3 regions of the Psychrobacillus sp. FSL H8-0484 genome follow, and region 2 is predicted to be linked to each of the others. Evidence: riboswitches for the same ligand, from Rfam matches in the RefSeq annotation. Region 2 holds a riboswitch; each other region holds the start of a gene.

Region 1 (5,409 bases), 390 kb from region 2:
GTTGCCCCATTTGTCTTCTAATTCTTTTCTAAAAGGTGAATCAACAAGTGCTTTGTAATATTCCGTAACCAACTCTTCTATCTCTGGAAGTATTCCATCAAAATGATCACGTTCTTTTTGATAAAATTCATCATTCGTATCAATAGATGCACGAATGTAAACTAAATTAGATTGCGTCGAAAAATCATTGCGAAGTCCATTCAGTTCTTTAATTGTTGCACTTTGTTCTTCAACTGAAGAAGCTTGTTTAAACTTTGCCAATGCCTCACTAAACTTTACTTTGTCTTCTTCTAAATTTGGTCGTTTGTACTCATAATCTTGAAATGTAACCAAAGGTATTCTCCTCTCGATCGCTTCTTAGAATAAAAGCGTTTACAACTTAATTGTTTAATATTTTCAGATAAATTGCAACTATTAAACTTAATTTGATTTTTTATAGACTATATTATAAAATGTTTATAAATTAACAAACAAAGATTGGATGTGTTTATTGGTGGAGATTTCAGAATTGTTTTGGAATGCTGGTGATAATCAATTAAGGCAAGGTTACATGGAAGAAAAAGAAGTATTTGTTTGCCTATTATGTGGAGAACAGGTAGAGAAAGGGCTTATTTATCCTGAGAATAATGTGCTCTATGAAGCAGAACGTTATATGAAACGGCATATCGAAACGGAGCATGGATCTGTATTCCATTATCTAATCGGGTTAAATAAAAAATTAACTGGATTAACCGACCATCAAAATAGCCTCCTACGATTATTTTATGAAGGCAAAAACGATGCGGAAATACAATTAGAATTAAATATTGGAAGTGCATCAACCATTCGCAACCATCGCTTTGTATTGAAGGAAAAAGAGCGCCAAGCAAAAATATTCTTAACGATGATGGAATTGTTGAAGGAAAAAGATGACCATGCACCAACCTTTCTTCCACTTCATAAAAATGCAACGATGGTGGACGACCGTTACAATATAACAACCGAAGAGCAGCAAGAGGTTGAAAAGAAATTTTTCCCAGCAGGAATAGACGGGCCGCTAGTAAAATTTCCAAAGAAAGAAAAACAAAAGCTGGCTACACTTCGTGTCATCATCAAACGATTTGAACTAGAACGCATCTACAGCGAAAAAGAAATAAACGAAGTACTTAAAAATGTATATGCTGACTTCGTCACTTTAAGACGTTATCTAATCGAATACGGCTTTTTAGATAGGAAAGACGACGGCAGTGCGTACTGGGTGAAAAACTAAAGTAGAGGATTGGATAAAAAATGGAGCGAAAAAAGGAACTAAAACAAGAGTATAAAGAAATTAAAATAGAATGTGGCATCTATGTCATCACGAACAAACAAAACGGAAAAAAGTTTGTCGCTTCTACACGAAACTTCAAAACATTAAATGGCACCAAATTCACGTTAGAAACAGGAACGCATACTAATCGATTACTCCAAGAAGATTGGAAACAATTCGGTAAAGAAGCATTTGAAATCGAGCAAATAGAAGTATATAAAGCATCTAAAAATCATTCCACGTCTGAAAAGAAAGAACTAGAAAAGCTATTGGACAAATGGATGGAACAATTACAGCCATATGGGGATAAGGGATACCATACGAAGAAAATTTGAAATAGAAAGGCTTCCGAGGAATTGGAAGCCTTTTTTAAATGAATTAATAAAGTACTATTTACAGGTTGAAATATCATCCTTTGCTAGATAAATTGCGTCCGAACAAGAGCAATCTAGGTTGATCCGAGAGCAATTACACTCTTACGAGAGCTCACCATGTCTATGCGAGAGCCCGCGTGTACAAACGAGAGCGGTCTCGACGGAAATGAACACGACAAAAAATGACCCTAAACGTACACATTCGGAGTCATTTCCCTACAATATAGGTTTTCAGTAATGCAGCGCGTTCACGTAAACGCGACTTCATTTCGCTAATTTTTGGTGTCTTAGCTGCTACAACATCTGCGTCCCAATCGATCTCTTCTGCAAGAATTTTCGCACGTTGTAAATGGTAGTCACTTGTAATAATCGTTACGGATTCTACGTTTTTCGGAAGGAGCTTTTGAGAAAATAGCAAATTCTCATAAGTAGAAGTAGATTGATCCTCTACGATAAGTCTATCTTCCGCTATTCCGTGCTCCAATAGAAAAGCTTTCATGACCGCAGCTTCTTCGATGTCTTCGTCCGGTCCTTGTCCACCAGACAATACAAGCTTCACATGCGGATTTTCTGTAGCATAAGTTAGTGCAGATTCCAATCTATAACGTAACGCGAGGGAAGGGATATTGCCTACCTTCACTTTGGCACCAAAAACGATGGCGTATTCATTCGAGCCATCTGCTTTAGGTTCCAGTCCATCATTGATCCATTTACTAGTAAGCATCCACATACCGATTCCGCTAGAAGCAATCACTAATAAAGGTATAAGCACAATCCACCTCTTCTTTTTGTTTATGCAAATCACCCATTTCATTTACATGGAAGTCTTCTTTTTCCTTAGAAATGCAGATATCCTTGGCTCTTCTTTCCTAGCTAAGCGTTGGAAGTTTTCGATATGCAAAATAGACGCCATGAATAATAAAAGTGCAGCAATTGCAATTGGTGCAACTCCATCTGCAGTCCAAATAGAAGCACCCACAAATACAAAGTAAAATACAAATACACCAATTAATAAATAATCTGTTAAAAAAGTAGCACCAATTAATAATAAAAGACCGATTAGCCCAATAGGCCAATGAATAGCCAGAAGCACACCAATAATGGATGCAGTCCCTTTTCCACCTTTAAAACGAGTGTAAATAGGGAAGTTATGTCCTAAAATGACTGCGGCACCAGCTAGATAAAGCAATAAATCCAACTCGATAATTGAAAAAGTAGCAAATTGCTCTGTAAAAAAGCGGACACCGATAATAACGAACACACCTTTTAAAATATCGATTGCTGCAACTAACATCCCGTACTTCATTCCAAGAACAATTGCTGCATTGGAGGCACCAGAGTTTTTTAAGCCTTCTTTTTTAATATTCACTCCACTAAAAAATTGGGCTACCTTTGAACCATGCATAGCTCCAATTAAATAGCTAATTACTATGATGCTAATACTCCAAATTACCATCGTATGTCACTCCCCAAAAAGTATTCCACTATATTAAACGTATCAAGTACAAAGAAGTTTCAGAATTTTTGTGAAAAACACTTGACGAACAGATAAATAGAATCATATACTGTGTAACAAGATGGAAAAATAATCTAATACTCTTATCAAGAGTGGCGGAGGGACTAGGCCCTACGATGCCCGGCAACCAACAAGTTCTAAACTTGGAAAGGTGCTACATCCTACAAATTCAGGTTACGAATTTGGAAGATAAGAGGAGGAACATGCGAAATCGCACCCCTCTTCTAAATTGAAGAGGGGTTTTTGTTTGTTCTCAATCCTCTCCCGTCTCCGAAGTATCCATCTAAACTACTTTCTAGGAGGAATTCAAATGACAAATCTTCAACCAGAAACACTTCTTTTACACGGTGGTCAACAACCAGATCCAGTAACAGGTTCACGAGCAGTTCCAATTCACAAAACGACTTCTTTTGTATTTCGTGACACAGAGCATGCACAAAATTTATTTGCTTTAAAAGAATTTGGTAATATTTACTCTCGTATTACAAATCCTACTGTAGATGTTTTTGAACAGCGAATTGCTCTACTAGAAGGTGGAACAGCAGCAGTTGCCCTTTCTTCTGGAATGGCAGCAATTGCATTTTCTATTTTGAATATTGCGGGAGCAGGAGACGAAATCATTGCAGCGGAAAACTTGTACGGTGGTACCTTTAATTTATTTGCACATACATTGCCACGCTATGGAATTACAGTTAAATTTGTAGATTCCACAGACCCAGAAAATTTCCGAGCAGCAGTTACAGAAAAAACAAAAGGATTTTTCGCTGAGATTATTGGTAACCCAAGTTTGAACGTGTTAGATGTTCAAAAAGTGGCAGCGATTGCAAATGAAGTAGGAGTTCCTCTTTTAGTAGATAATACATTCGCAACACCATATGGCTCGAATCCGATTAAACACGGTGCTCATGTAGTCATCCACTCTGCGACGAAATGGATTGGTGGTCACGGTACAACAATCGGAGGAGTAGTAGTAGACGGAGGAAACTTTAATTGGGATTCAGAGAAGTTCCCTGGATTCACAGAACCAGACGTAACCTATCACGGCTTGCGATATGGCATTGATGTGCCTACCGTAGCATTTGCGATTAAACTACGCGTTCAATTGCTTCGTGATTTTGGTCCATCCTTAAGCCCAGATGCAGCATTTTCTTTCCTTCAAGGGTTAGAAACACTTCATTTACGCGTTCCTAAGCACAATGAAAACGCTCAAAAAATTGCAGATTATTTATCCAATCACGAGGGTGTTGAATGGGTTAACTACTTAGGATTAGAAGAGCATCCATCTTATGAACTGGCACAAAAGTATTTATACAATGGCTTTGGTTCGATTCTTACATTTGGGGTAAAGGGTGGAAAAGAAGCTGGCCGACATATTATCGATAACATTGAAATTTGGTCGCATGTAGCAAACGTAGGTGATGCAAAATCGTTAATTATTCACCCTGCATCTACCACACACCAACAATTAACTCCTGAAGACTTAGTAAGATCAGGTGTTACAGAGGACTTAATTCGCTTGTCTGTAGGGTTAGAAGCAGTGGAAGACTTGCAAAACGCACTAGATAAAGTACTCGTAGGGAAAACAAATGTCCTCTCTAGATAGAATTTTGTTGTTAGTTGAGAGAAAATAGTCTACAATATGTAAAATAGTCAATCAATGTTCGGTTGGTGTTTTATTAGAATATGAATATTTGAACTCAATTGTGCAGATTCATTTGGAGGAGAAAGTATGGCAAAAATAAAAGCGGCAATCTTAGGTTTTGGAACAGTTGGCCAAGGGATTTATCATATTGTGAATGAAAAAAGAGAAGACTTAAAAAAATCGTTAGGATTGGATATTGAAATTAGTGCCATTCTTATTAATAATTTATCGAAAGATAGACCAGAAACGCCTGGAGTACTTGTGACAGATAATTTCGAGGATATTATGAATATCCCTGGCCTTCAAGTTGTCTTTGAAGCTATAGTCAATGAAGAACCAGCGTATAGCTATTTATGTAGAGCGATTGACAAAGGGTGTCACGTTATTACGGCAAATAAAGTGATGTTTTCTAAATATAGTATCCCCCTACAAGAACGCTCAAAATCACGTGGTGTCTATGTCGGGTTTGAAGCGACTACTGCAGGTGGGGTTCCGGTTATTAAAACACTGAAAAATTTACTTCAAGTGAATTCGGTGAAGAAGATTCAAGGGATTTTAAATGGGACTTCGAACTATATTCTAACGCAAA
Region 2 (5,409 bases):
TGATCTCCAGCTGATAACAACATAAAAGCAGAGGAGATAGCTGCAAGACCAGAAGCAAAGGCAAATCCTCTTGTACCACCTTCCAGCTCCGCAATTGTTTTTTCTAATGCATCTCTAGTAGGATTCCCCGATCGGCTATAGTCGTAAGGACCAAAACTGTCGAAATTTTCTTGATGAAAAGTAGACGATAAGTAAATCGGTACATTCACTGCACCTGTTTTTTGTTCAAAATCTCCTCGTGTCGAAGCGGTTATTAGGCTAGTTTCTAAATGTGTATTAGTGCCCTTCATTATATTTTCACTTCACTTTCTAGAGCTGTGAAAACTTGTTTCAAATCTGTCATTAAATCTTCTGCTTCCTCCACGCCAACCGAGAAGCGTAAAAGACTATTATCCACACCACGTGCATTACGTTCTTCTTCTGGAATCTCCGCGTGCGTTTGGGTAGCTGGATATGTGATGAAGCTTTCAACTCCACCAAGACTTTCGGCGAAGACGATTAATTGAAGTCCTTCTAGGAAAGGCCCAACCCACTCACTTTTTTGTAAGCGGAAGGAAAGCATACCGCCTTTTCCAGGATAAAGAACATCTTTAACTGCTGATTCGTTTTGTAGGAATTTTACAATTTTTTTTGCATTTGCGTCATGTTGTTTCATTCGTAAGTGAAGTGTCTTTAACCCTCTAATTAATAACCATGAATCAAATGGAGATAGTACTGCGCCAGCTGCATTATGATTTGCAAATAACTTTTCACTTAATTCTGCACCACTTGTCACAACAAGGCCAGCAAGCACGTCGTTATGCCCACCAATATATTTCGTACCACTATGAATGACGATGTGTGCACCTAGTTCAATAGGGCGTTGTAAGTAGGGAGTTAAAAATGTGTTATCTACAATGAGTAATAAATGATGCTGTTTAGCTAATTTTGCATATTGATGAATATCAATTTCCTGCATTAAGGGATTTGTAGGTGATTCAATAAAAATTGCTTTTGTATTTTTAGTAAGTAGCGATTCCACTTCTTCTACGGATTCGAACTTTGCATATGTAGTATGGATATTGTAGGAATTTGCGTACTGATTAAACAAGCGATACGTCCCGCCATAAAGGTCTTCTGGAGCGATTAATTCATCTCCAGAACGGAAGAGAGATAATACTAATTGAATGGCTGCCATACCGGAACTACAGGCGAAACCAGCATCTCCACCTTCCAGTTTTGCAATTCCTTCTTCTAAAATTGCTCGAGTAGGGTTTTTAGTACGTGTATAGTCATAACCTGTAGACTGACCAAGTCCGTTATGTTTATATGCGGTGGATAAATAAATCGGTGGATTAACTGCACCAGTCTTTGCATCACTGTGGTTACCTAATTGAACTAACTGTGTTTCTATACTCTTTTTAGTCAATGCTAATCATCCTCTACTATTAAAATAAGAAATCGTAAGTGCCTATTACTGCTACGAGGCGGCTCTCCAGCCAATGTAGCTACATTCTTTAGAAACGAGTAACCACACGAGTATTAGGAGGGCACTGAAAAACTCTATTACAGAATTTTTCATGATAAATATTTGATGTAACAATACTGTGTACTATAGGATTTAGCACGGCGGCGTGAGACTCCGGTGGGAAAGCGAGACAGCTGAGACCCCGCACAAAGCGTAGCGTAGGAGGCTCGGCGCTCGCCCACGGAAAGCGAACAGAGCCGTTCTAAATCCAATTAGCGGATATTTATTAGGAATTTTATTAGAACACCACTTTTTCAGTGCTCTCAGTATTAGGTGCTGGGGTCTGGATAGTTACTATGTAGAAAAGTTATACTTTCGGACCAATTAAAAAGAGGATTCTCTAATAAGAAGAGAATCCTCAATAATATACTGAAGTTAGTCCTCTTATCTTCAAGACGGTTACCGTCTATTGGAATTAGCACCACACCTATATTTGGCTGGTTGCTGAGACATCTTTGGGCCAATCCCTCCGTCTCTCTTGATAAGAAATAAATATTAAATTTTCTAAATGTTAATTTAAATCAGTTTACCATGGTAAAAATGCAAATACAAGCTGGAAATTTAAGACTTCATCTCAGATTAATAAGAGAAACCATTGCTTTCCAATTTTATTTTTTCCCTGCTTTCTTCTTATTACCTTGGTAGTAATTAAGATTTCATCTGGAATTAGTATACCTATTAGTAGGAAAAATAATGCTTGCCCAATTATCTTAAAGTAGGCATATGTCCGTTACTTGAATTACTCCAAGACATATAGATACATGGATAATACAAAAAAGGGGGTTAAAAGTAAATGGATAAAGAAATGTTGCATTCTCTAGTTAATTCCACGATTAAAGTAGATAGAGGTGGTCCAGAATCCCGTGTCGGTAAGCTACTTGCAGCAGAAGAAGATCATATTACAGTGCTTACTGCAGAGGACGGGGTTATTTATTATTATACACATCACATTAAGAGTCTAACTGTTAATGCGAAAAATGAGGTACAACTTGATCTTCAAGTTCCTGAGGATTTTGTGTTCATTCAAGCTAAAGACTATAAGAGTGTATTAAAAGCTTTACAATACAAATGGGTAAAAATTAATCGTGGTGGTCCAGAAACACTAGAGGGAATTATGGATGAAGTACATGACGATTTTATAACAATTGTGTTAAACGAAGAAGTTATTAGGATTTCCATGTTTCATATGCGTAACATCAGCTACGGGGTAAAAATTGAGAAATCCAAAGATGATGAAAATGCAAATAAAGATGATGAAAAAGCAAAAAAAGCAGAGGGAAATAAAAAATAAGAGAGAAAAATTAGATTTTTATTTATTCGTCGTTTCTGCTAGTCAGAATCGGCGAATTCTAAACATAATAATTTCGAATTTCTTGGCCTATTATGCTTAAATGGGCTTTTATCCCTTACCTAGTTATCCCTTGATACATATAGATACTAGAATAATAAAAAAGGCGGTCGGGATATTATGGAAAACGATATGATGCTATTCTTCGTTAATGAAATAGTTAAAATAGATAGGGGTGGTCCAGAATCCCGTGTCGGTAAGCTACTTGCAGTAGAAAAGGATTACATTACATTGCTTACTAAAGAGGATGGAATTATCTATTATAATAGACACCACATCAAGAGTTTAACACATAACGCTAAAAATTTAGTACAACTCGATATGGAGTTAGAGGATTTTGAGTTTATACAGGCTAAAGATTTTGCGAGTGTTTTAGAATGCTTAAGATATCGATGGGTAAAAATTAACCGCGGTGGACCTGAAATGCTAGAGGGTATAATGGATGAGGTTAATGAACATTTTGTAACCATTATATCAAACGAAGAAGTAGTTCGTTTTTCGATGTTCCATATGCGTAACGTCAGTCATAAAGCAATAGTTGGAAACCAGAAGCAACATGAAAAAGAAATTTCCAGTGATCAAACAAATAAGAACGAAAAAGGAAAAGAAGAAAAGACAAGTAATGATGAAAAAGTAAATATAGAAGAAAAGGTAAATAAGGACGTAAAAATGAATCACGAGGAAATACTAGGTAAAGAAGAAAAACCGCATCATGAGAAAAAAATAAATAAGTTGAGGGAAAGACTTACAAGAAGCATAAATGAAAATGAATAGCTAAAAGATGCGTTCGTCGCTTCTGCAGGTCAGAGCCGACGAATATTCTATGAAGGAGGCACTACCAAATTGCAAGCTCAAAACTTGGAAAAAGCATTAGACGCCCTTCAAGGTATGAAAATTACCTTGTTTCTTAGTGAAAATCAATTGGTAGAAGGAATCTTGTTAAATTTTAAACAAGATCATATTATTTTTGAAGTGGATAAAGACGTATATTATATAGCACTCAAACATATTAAGGCTATTTCAAAGAACGCAAAAGACTATCATATTTATTCTAAAGTAGTTCCTTATCTGGACAGTAATTACTTCACAAATATATTAAAAGAAATGAAATACAACTGGGTCAACGTTAATAGTTTAAGTAATCGTGCATTAATAGGGGTGCTAACCAAAATATCCAAGGATTGTATTGTCTTAATAAATGAAAAGGAAGTAACCTTTGTAAAAAAATCAAATATATCTAGTATTTATAAAGTGATCAAACAGGAAGATACTGATCAAGAAGTAGACGAAAATCAAGAAGATCAGCAGGAGCCAATTGTTGATACACCAATAGTAGTAACGAATGAAATAGAAGTGGACAAAAAGGTTGACGTAACCTTTACGGAACAAATCTCTGAAAAAGTAAAAGAAGACGGAAATTTACCGGTTGATGGAGAGGTAATAATTGCAGAACACTACGCAGCCTTACAACTGGATGAACAAGTTTTACCTAGTGAAAATGAAGAACTTTTGCTTGAAGTGATCATGAAACAGGAAGTTGCTGTTCAAGAGGTAGAAGAAAATCATCAAGAGAAGCCAATTGTTGATAAACATATAGAAGTAACTCATGAAAAAGAAATGAAAAAGAAGGTTGTAGTTCCTTTTAGAGAGCAAATCTCTGGAAAAGTAAAGGAAGACGGCGATTTAGTGGTTAATGAAGAGGTGGTAATTTCAGAATACAATGACACCTTACAAATGGATAAGCAAAGTTTACGGTGCGAAAAAGGAGATTTAGAAGGTAATAAAGGCCATACTCGCAAGGGGCAATATATCCCTAATAGTTCCAACGACAATCAACCCCCAAAACAATTCCTTCCAAACACATTTAAAAGACACAAACATGGAAATAAAAATCAAAAAAAATCCGTTAAAGTAAATCAATTTCTAGTGCATGACAGAAATACTACTGAGATGAAACAACGTTTTTCTAAACATCTCATGCATAAAAAAAAGACAACTCGTAATTTAGGTATAGAGGAGAAAAATACATTTATTAAGGAAAAACCTGAGCCCATTAAATTAATTACACCTGAAATCCCAGTTAGAAAATTAAGTCCAATGGAAGAAAATGAAATGTTAGAGCAGCAGTATTATTCTTTAATGAATCATGCAGCCAGAATGTATGATCATTCACAAAGAACAAACAAAAACAAGGTTGGGAAAGTTCAAACGAATGTCTCTAGTACTAATCCAAACAATGAGCTAGCCAATAAACGCCATATAAATGTAATACAAGTATATTTACAAGAAGAGACAATGATAGAGAAGCAGTACTATGCTTTAATGAAATATACATTTAAGAAGTACCAAGAATTAAGAGAAGAAAGAAAAGTGATAAGATCTTGATGCGAACAATTACAGTAATACGTTGAAAGCATCTGTAAATAAACGAAGCACTCCAAATGACTAATGGTGAGGCAATAGATTAGATTACTGGTACCCCCAATTAGTTACAGGGATAATTGGAGGCTTTAGCTATTAGTAATTTGGATAATAATTTAAAAGGAGAGGTAAC
Region 3 (5,409 bases), 3.5 Mb from region 2:
TCATTTTATAGTCAGCTGAATATTTTGTATAGGACTTTAAGAAAGTCTCTACACCATTTTTTTGATAACGGCGAACCCATTCATTTACAACCCGGTCTGTCACTCCGATATCTTTTGCGATTTCAATCATAGATTCATTCCATTTAAGTATCGTTGAACTGCTTGAATACGTTGTTCAGCCCTTACTTTTGCCATAAAAAACCCCCGTAAAAGTTAGATTGGTGTCTAACTTTTACGGGGCAGTTCAAAGACTAGTTTTTCTACACCTGCTTCAATTTATGGGCTTATTGGACAGCCCCGTTTTTGTTTTTTATAGATTTAGCTTTGAGCAACTTCATCTTGATAAACTGGTACCCAACCTTCAGTAGTTACAAAGATTCGAACTGCAACAACTTTACGATCTTCCGCAAGCGTGAAGTAATGCGTAATGTTTTCTGGTACTGATATTAAGTCTCCTGGAGATAAATGCACTTCAAAGAAATTTTCGTCTTTTCCTTGGATAATAAAGACTCCATGGCCACTAACGATATATCGAACTTCATCATCTGTATGAAGATGTTTGCGCTCGAAGTTTTTCAATAATTCATCTAAGTTAGGGTTAGAATCAGATAAAGAAATTAAATCTGCTGCTTCATAGCCACGACGCTCTGAAATGTCATCAATTTCTGTTTTGAAAGCATTTAGAATTTCTTCTTTTTCTGCATCGCTAAGGTCGAATTTTTCGCGAAGATGTCCTGGTAATTTTTCGATATCCCAATGCTCATAAATAACTTCTTGTTTCTCTAAAAATGCTGCAACCTCGTTTTGTGCTTCAATTGTTTCGTTCGTTCCTTGAATTTTAATGATAGCCATTTAAATTTTCCTCTCTTATTTTGATTTTAGTTGATGTAATGCCAATTGATACTGAAATAAAAACTCACAAGCTTCTAGTAGCTTTTTGGCTTCGAATCCATCACTACCCCAAACAGTAATACCGTGGTTACGAATTAATACGGCACCTTTCTCAGCGAGTATATGAGACTTAAATTCTTCGGCAAGACTAGGAATGTGCGCATGGTTTGGAATGATAGGAATGGAGAGTACATCATCTTCCTCCCACAGTCCAAAAGCTTTAATGAGTTCTTGACCTTGAAAGTCGATTTTCCCGTTATCACCGTATAATTCAGAGATGACGTTATTTGCAACTGTATGGACATGGAGGCTACATCTAGCGGATGTCTTAGAATAGATGGCACAGTGCAATAATGTTTCTGCTGATGGCTTTAAATCCGTTTTTTCAACGGGATTTCCACTTGCGTTTACGAGTAAAAAGTCTTCTGGCGTTCTCTTCTTCTTATCTTTACCGCTAGCTGTAACTAGAAATTCTATTGGATTATCGTGCACTTTTATAGCCAAATTTCCACTAGTCCCCATAAACCAGTCCCGATCAGCTATTTCATCTTTTATGTCTGCTAACTCTTCCCATTTACTTTGGAGTGCGGTCATATTTCTACACCTAACTTTGCGTCAATAATATTCATGACATCTCGGAAATTTTCGAAAGGTTCATAAGGGATGTTCAATTCCTCACACTTTGTAATGAGAAAATCTCTTGCTATAACGAGATCTGCCATTTTGGCAGCTTCTAAATCTGTTATCGAGTCTCCAATTACAACACTTAGCGCATTATTATCTTGGAGTTGGCGAATGATGGAGGGCTTACAGCACCCGCAGCCTTGGCTGGTACATTGTTCATCACATCCATGTGGGAACTCGATTTGTATTGTCTCTCCTGAAAAATTGGATGCATTACAATAAACATCCGAAAATGGACCGAACTCTTTAAGCATCGGTTCTACAAAGAAATCAATACCACCACTAACGATATAGAGTGGTAGGTTGTGTTTTCTCGTATATGAAACAAATTCAGCAAATCCTTCTCGAATTTGTGCTTGCTCTAACAAATAGGAAACGATTTGATCCTTTAAAGAAGCGGGTAACAGAGCAAACATTTCTGCTACACCTTCACGGATAGATTGCTTTTGTCCTAAAATATTCTCTTTGATCGGCAAGTATTCGGGAGGAGCGAATTTTTTCATGATAGAGATAATATTGTCTTGAATTGTAATAGTGCCATCAAAATCACAAAAGATGACTAGCTTGCTCATAATGCTTACCCCCACAGTTCAATTGCTTTTTTTAATTCACTATATTGTTTTGCAGCTTCTGAAAGAGGAATTCCGTCAAGTACAGCCGATACAGCTTGCCTAAAAGCGAGTCCTCCTCCAGTAGCACCTGCAGGATGACCATGGACGCCTCCACCAGCATTAATAATGCTATCGATTCCATAGTCCTCGATTAATAGCGGAACTAAGCCGGGGTGAATACCTGCAGAAGGTACTGGAAAGCTTCGTTTTACTGTACTTACTTTGGTCAATTCTTCACCAAGCGAGAGTGCAGCTGTTTTTTCTAGTGCAACGCTACCATAAGGTGAAGGGAATAATGAAAAATCTGCTCCTGCATAACGTGTTAATTTTCCAAGTAGTAGTGGAGTCGCAACCCCGTAAAATGGGGAAGATGTGAATGCACCGCTATAAGCGGGATGCGCCATAAACGGTAATTGGATATTCGGGTCTTCCACTAGTTCTTGAAGTACATCAAGGCCATATGCATGGACGTTAAATAAAAGAGCATCTGCTCCAAGTTCTTTTGCTTTTTGTGCTTTTGCTTTTAATCCGGATGTTCGTCCAGATAAGTTAACGGCATAGAGCGTTCGGTGTCCGGTTTCTTCATACACTTGATGCAATACTTCTTGAGCAGTTGTGACACGTTTCTCAAAAGGAGTAAGCGGATTGTCAAAAAGAATTTCATCATCTTTTACGAGATCAACTCCTCCGAGCGCTTGGTGTCGAAGTTGATCTGCTAAGTAATTAATATCTCGACCAATTACTCCCTTGAATATACTCATGATGAGGGGGCGGCCATACACCCCTAGTAGCTCACGGATACTATCAATACCGAATCTTGGTCCTGGAAAGTTAGTCAAAAGCTCTGGAGAAAATTCTAAATCTAAAAGCTTCACTTCACCATCGAGCGATAGTTTGCCAAAAACAGTTGTTAAAATGGCTGGTAAATCTGCCGAGAAATTAGCACTAGGATATTCTATTTTTATTTCCGCTTTGATTTGGTCTGGTTTGAGCGGATGGTGAATATGCTCAAATTCTGTAATCGAAACAACATTTCCTTTATGCTGTTTTAATTGTTCCTGTTCAAGTAATGGTAAGTCCGTCCAGGATCCAACTGTTAAACCAAGTGCGATACCCTCTGCTTTTTTTTCAAAAGATCCGGGCTTACCGTACACCTGATAAAGAGAGGTTACACTACTCATTATTCATCACAATCCTTTAAGATAAAATCAACTTCACTTTGGCTCAAGGGCTTCTGCAAAGCTCGTCGCAGTTGCGGGCTAAGCCGGAGCCTTTCGCTTTTCTAGAAATAAAAAACCTCTTCAAATAAGAAGAGGTTAAAGGTTTAACGACTTCTTATTTCCCAGTCAATGGACTGCAAGAATTAGCACCGTGTCTAGTAACTAGACCGGTTGCCGGGTATCATAGGGCTTGTCCCTCCACCTGCTCTAAATAAGAAAAATTTATTCAATTGAGATTAGTTTTGTCAAATTAATTATGATTATTTCATGCAACAGAAACATTGTCAATAGAATTTTTAGAATGTTTTTTTTATTGAATTAAATTATTGACAACTCTTTTTCTAATATGCTAGGATTCATTTCAAATAGCATAAATTTGTAAGTAATAGCACTCTTATCAAGAGCAGGCAGAGGGTAATGGCCCGATGAAGCCCAGCAACCGACCATAATACCGTTGTGAAACGGGGCGCTTTTCGCGCTGAGATGAATATTCTCGTAAGGCACGGTGCTAATTCCATCAGAAAGGTAACTTTCTGAAAGATAAGAGGCGAGAAGTCTCTTATTCTACGCCTCTTTCTTTTGAAAGAGGCTTTTTATTTTGTAAATGAAAGGTAGAGAAGAATGATGATAACTACAAAAAATCAATATGAATCATTAACAGAAGATCGTGCAATTTTATATGCGAAAGAACTGAATTTCTTTCCAAAGGACTCGGAGTTAGATTGTCGCGAAATTGGGGATGGTAACCTAAATTATGTGTTTCACATAAAGGAATGTAATGGAGAGAAAAGTCTCATTATCAAACAGGCATTGCCATATGCAAAAGTGATTGGAGAAAGCTGGCCACTAACGTTAAAACGTGCCGTAATTGAAGCAAATGCATTAAAAAAACACGGTGAATTTGCGACTGGATTGGTTCCGACTGTATACGCGAGCGACGAGGAACTTGCAATTACGGTTATGGAGGATTTATCCCATTTAAAAATTGCACGGGAAGGATTAATTCATTATGAATCTTATCCGAAGCTATCAAAGGATATTGGGGAGTATCTTGCTCAAACGCTTTTCCATACATCTGATTTTGCATTACACCCGTTTGAAAAAAAACGACTAGTGTCCGAGTTTTCAAATCCAGAGCTATGTAAAATTACAGAAGATCTTATTTTCACGGATCCATTTTTTGATCACGATACAAATGACTATGAACCTTCGTTGAGAGAAGAAGTGGAAGCTATTTGGAATAATGGGCCCTTAAAATTGGAAGTCGCGAAATTGAAGAAAAGTTTCTTGACGGAAGCGGAAGCATTACTTCATGGAGATTTACATACAGGAAGTATTTTTGCTAGCGAAACTGAAACGAAGGTGATAGACCCAGAGTTTGCTTTTTATGGACCTATGGGATTCGATGTTGGGTTATTTTTAGCAAATATTATGGTGCAATCCATTACAAGAGAAGCGGAAGAGCGAATTGTGATTCTCGATCATATCGAACAAACGTGGAAAGTGTTTTCATCCAACTTTTCTACACTATGGAAATCAAAAGGTATTGAATCCTATAAAGATACTGAGGGATTTGAAGAGTACGTAGTGGATAAAATTTTCACCGATACACTAGGCTTTGCTGGTTGTGAATTAATTCGACGTACAATCGGGTTAGCACATGTGAAGGATTTAGATGGGATTGCAGATGACGAAAAACGAATCCTTTTCAAAAAACAGGCTTTACAAATAGGGGAAGCACTCATATTAAAACGCAATGAAATTAAATCTATTCATGCAGTAATTGCATTACTTGAGGAGTTACACAAATGAGTATTCCGTTATCGATAGAGTGGACCAATAAGAAACTTAGAATTATAAATCAGCAGAAATTACCTCTTGAAGTTGACTATTTAACACTAGAAACAATAGAAGATGTGTACGATGCAATTGTTACTTTAAAAGTACGAGGGGCTCCTGCTATTGGTATTACAGCTGCATATGGCTTAGCTAGAGCTGCTCAG

Evidence for each region. A riboswitch is a leader RNA that binds a small molecule or an ion and turns the genes downstream of it on or off. The one in region 2 is predicted to bind S-adenosylmethionine.
Region 1: linked by a shared signal. The riboswitch ahead of MHH81_RS00920 (O-acetylhomoserine aminocarboxypropyltransferase/cysteine synthase family protein) and the one ahead of MHH81_RS02665 (methionine biosynthesis PLP-dependent protein) in region 2 are both predicted to bind S-adenosylmethionine.
Region 3: linked by a shared signal. The riboswitch ahead of MHH81_RS20140 (2,3-diketo-5-methylthiopentyl-1-phosphate enolase) and the one ahead of MHH81_RS02665 (methionine biosynthesis PLP-dependent protein) in region 2 are both predicted to bind S-adenosylmethionine.

Annotation. Positions count from the first base shown of each region.
Region 1 covers NZ_JBBOSZ010000001.1:172,561-177,969, forward strand. Annotated here, with positions in the region: gene MHH81_RS00895 (M3 family oligoendopeptidase) at 1-333, opposite strand, end outside; gene MHH81_RS00900 (DUF2087 domain-containing protein) at 494-1,249, shown strand; gene MHH81_RS00905 (GIY-YIG nuclease family protein) at 1,270-1,623, shown strand; gene MHH81_RS00910 (YdcF family protein) at 1,871-2,434, opposite strand; gene MHH81_RS00915 (glycerol-3-phosphate acyltransferase) at 2,477-3,118, opposite strand; SAM riboswitch class I at 3,259-3,374, shown strand; gene MHH81_RS00920 (O-acetylhomoserine aminocarboxypropyltransferase/cysteine synthase family protein) at 3,489-4,781, shown strand; gene MHH81_RS00925 (homoserine dehydrogenase) at 4,908-5,409, shown strand, end outside.
Region 2 covers NZ_JBBOSZ010000001.1:557,736-563,144, forward strand. Annotated here, with positions in the region: gene metC (cystathionine beta-lyase) at 1-290, opposite strand, end outside; gene MHH81_RS02665 (methionine biosynthesis PLP-dependent protein) at 290-1,408, opposite strand; SAM riboswitch class I at 1,889-1,995, opposite strand; gene MHH81_RS02670 (hypothetical protein) at 2,301-2,798, shown strand; gene MHH81_RS02675 (hypothetical protein) at 2,976-3,629, shown strand; gene MHH81_RS02680 (hypothetical protein) at 3,699-5,240, shown strand.
Region 3 covers NZ_JBBOSZ010000001.1:4,071,127-4,076,535, reverse strand. Annotated here, with positions in the region: partial or broken gene MHH81_RS20160 (IS3 family transposase) at 1-195, opposite strand, end outside; gene MHH81_RS20155 (1,2-dihydroxy-3-keto-5-methylthiopentene dioxygenase) at 319-852, opposite strand; gene MHH81_RS20150 (methylthioribulose 1-phosphate dehydratase) at 868-1,485, opposite strand; gene MHH81_RS20145 (2-hydroxy-3-keto-5-methylthiopentenyl-1-phosphate phosphatase) at 1,482-2,147, opposite strand; gene MHH81_RS20140 (2,3-diketo-5-methylthiopentyl-1-phosphate enolase) at 2,153-3,367, opposite strand; SAM riboswitch class I at 3,519-3,624, opposite strand; SAM riboswitch class I at 3,798-3,953, shown strand; gene mtnK (S-methyl-5-thioribose kinase) at 4,028-5,218, shown strand; gene mtnA (S-methyl-5-thioribose-1-phosphate isomerase) at 5,215-5,409, shown strand, end outside.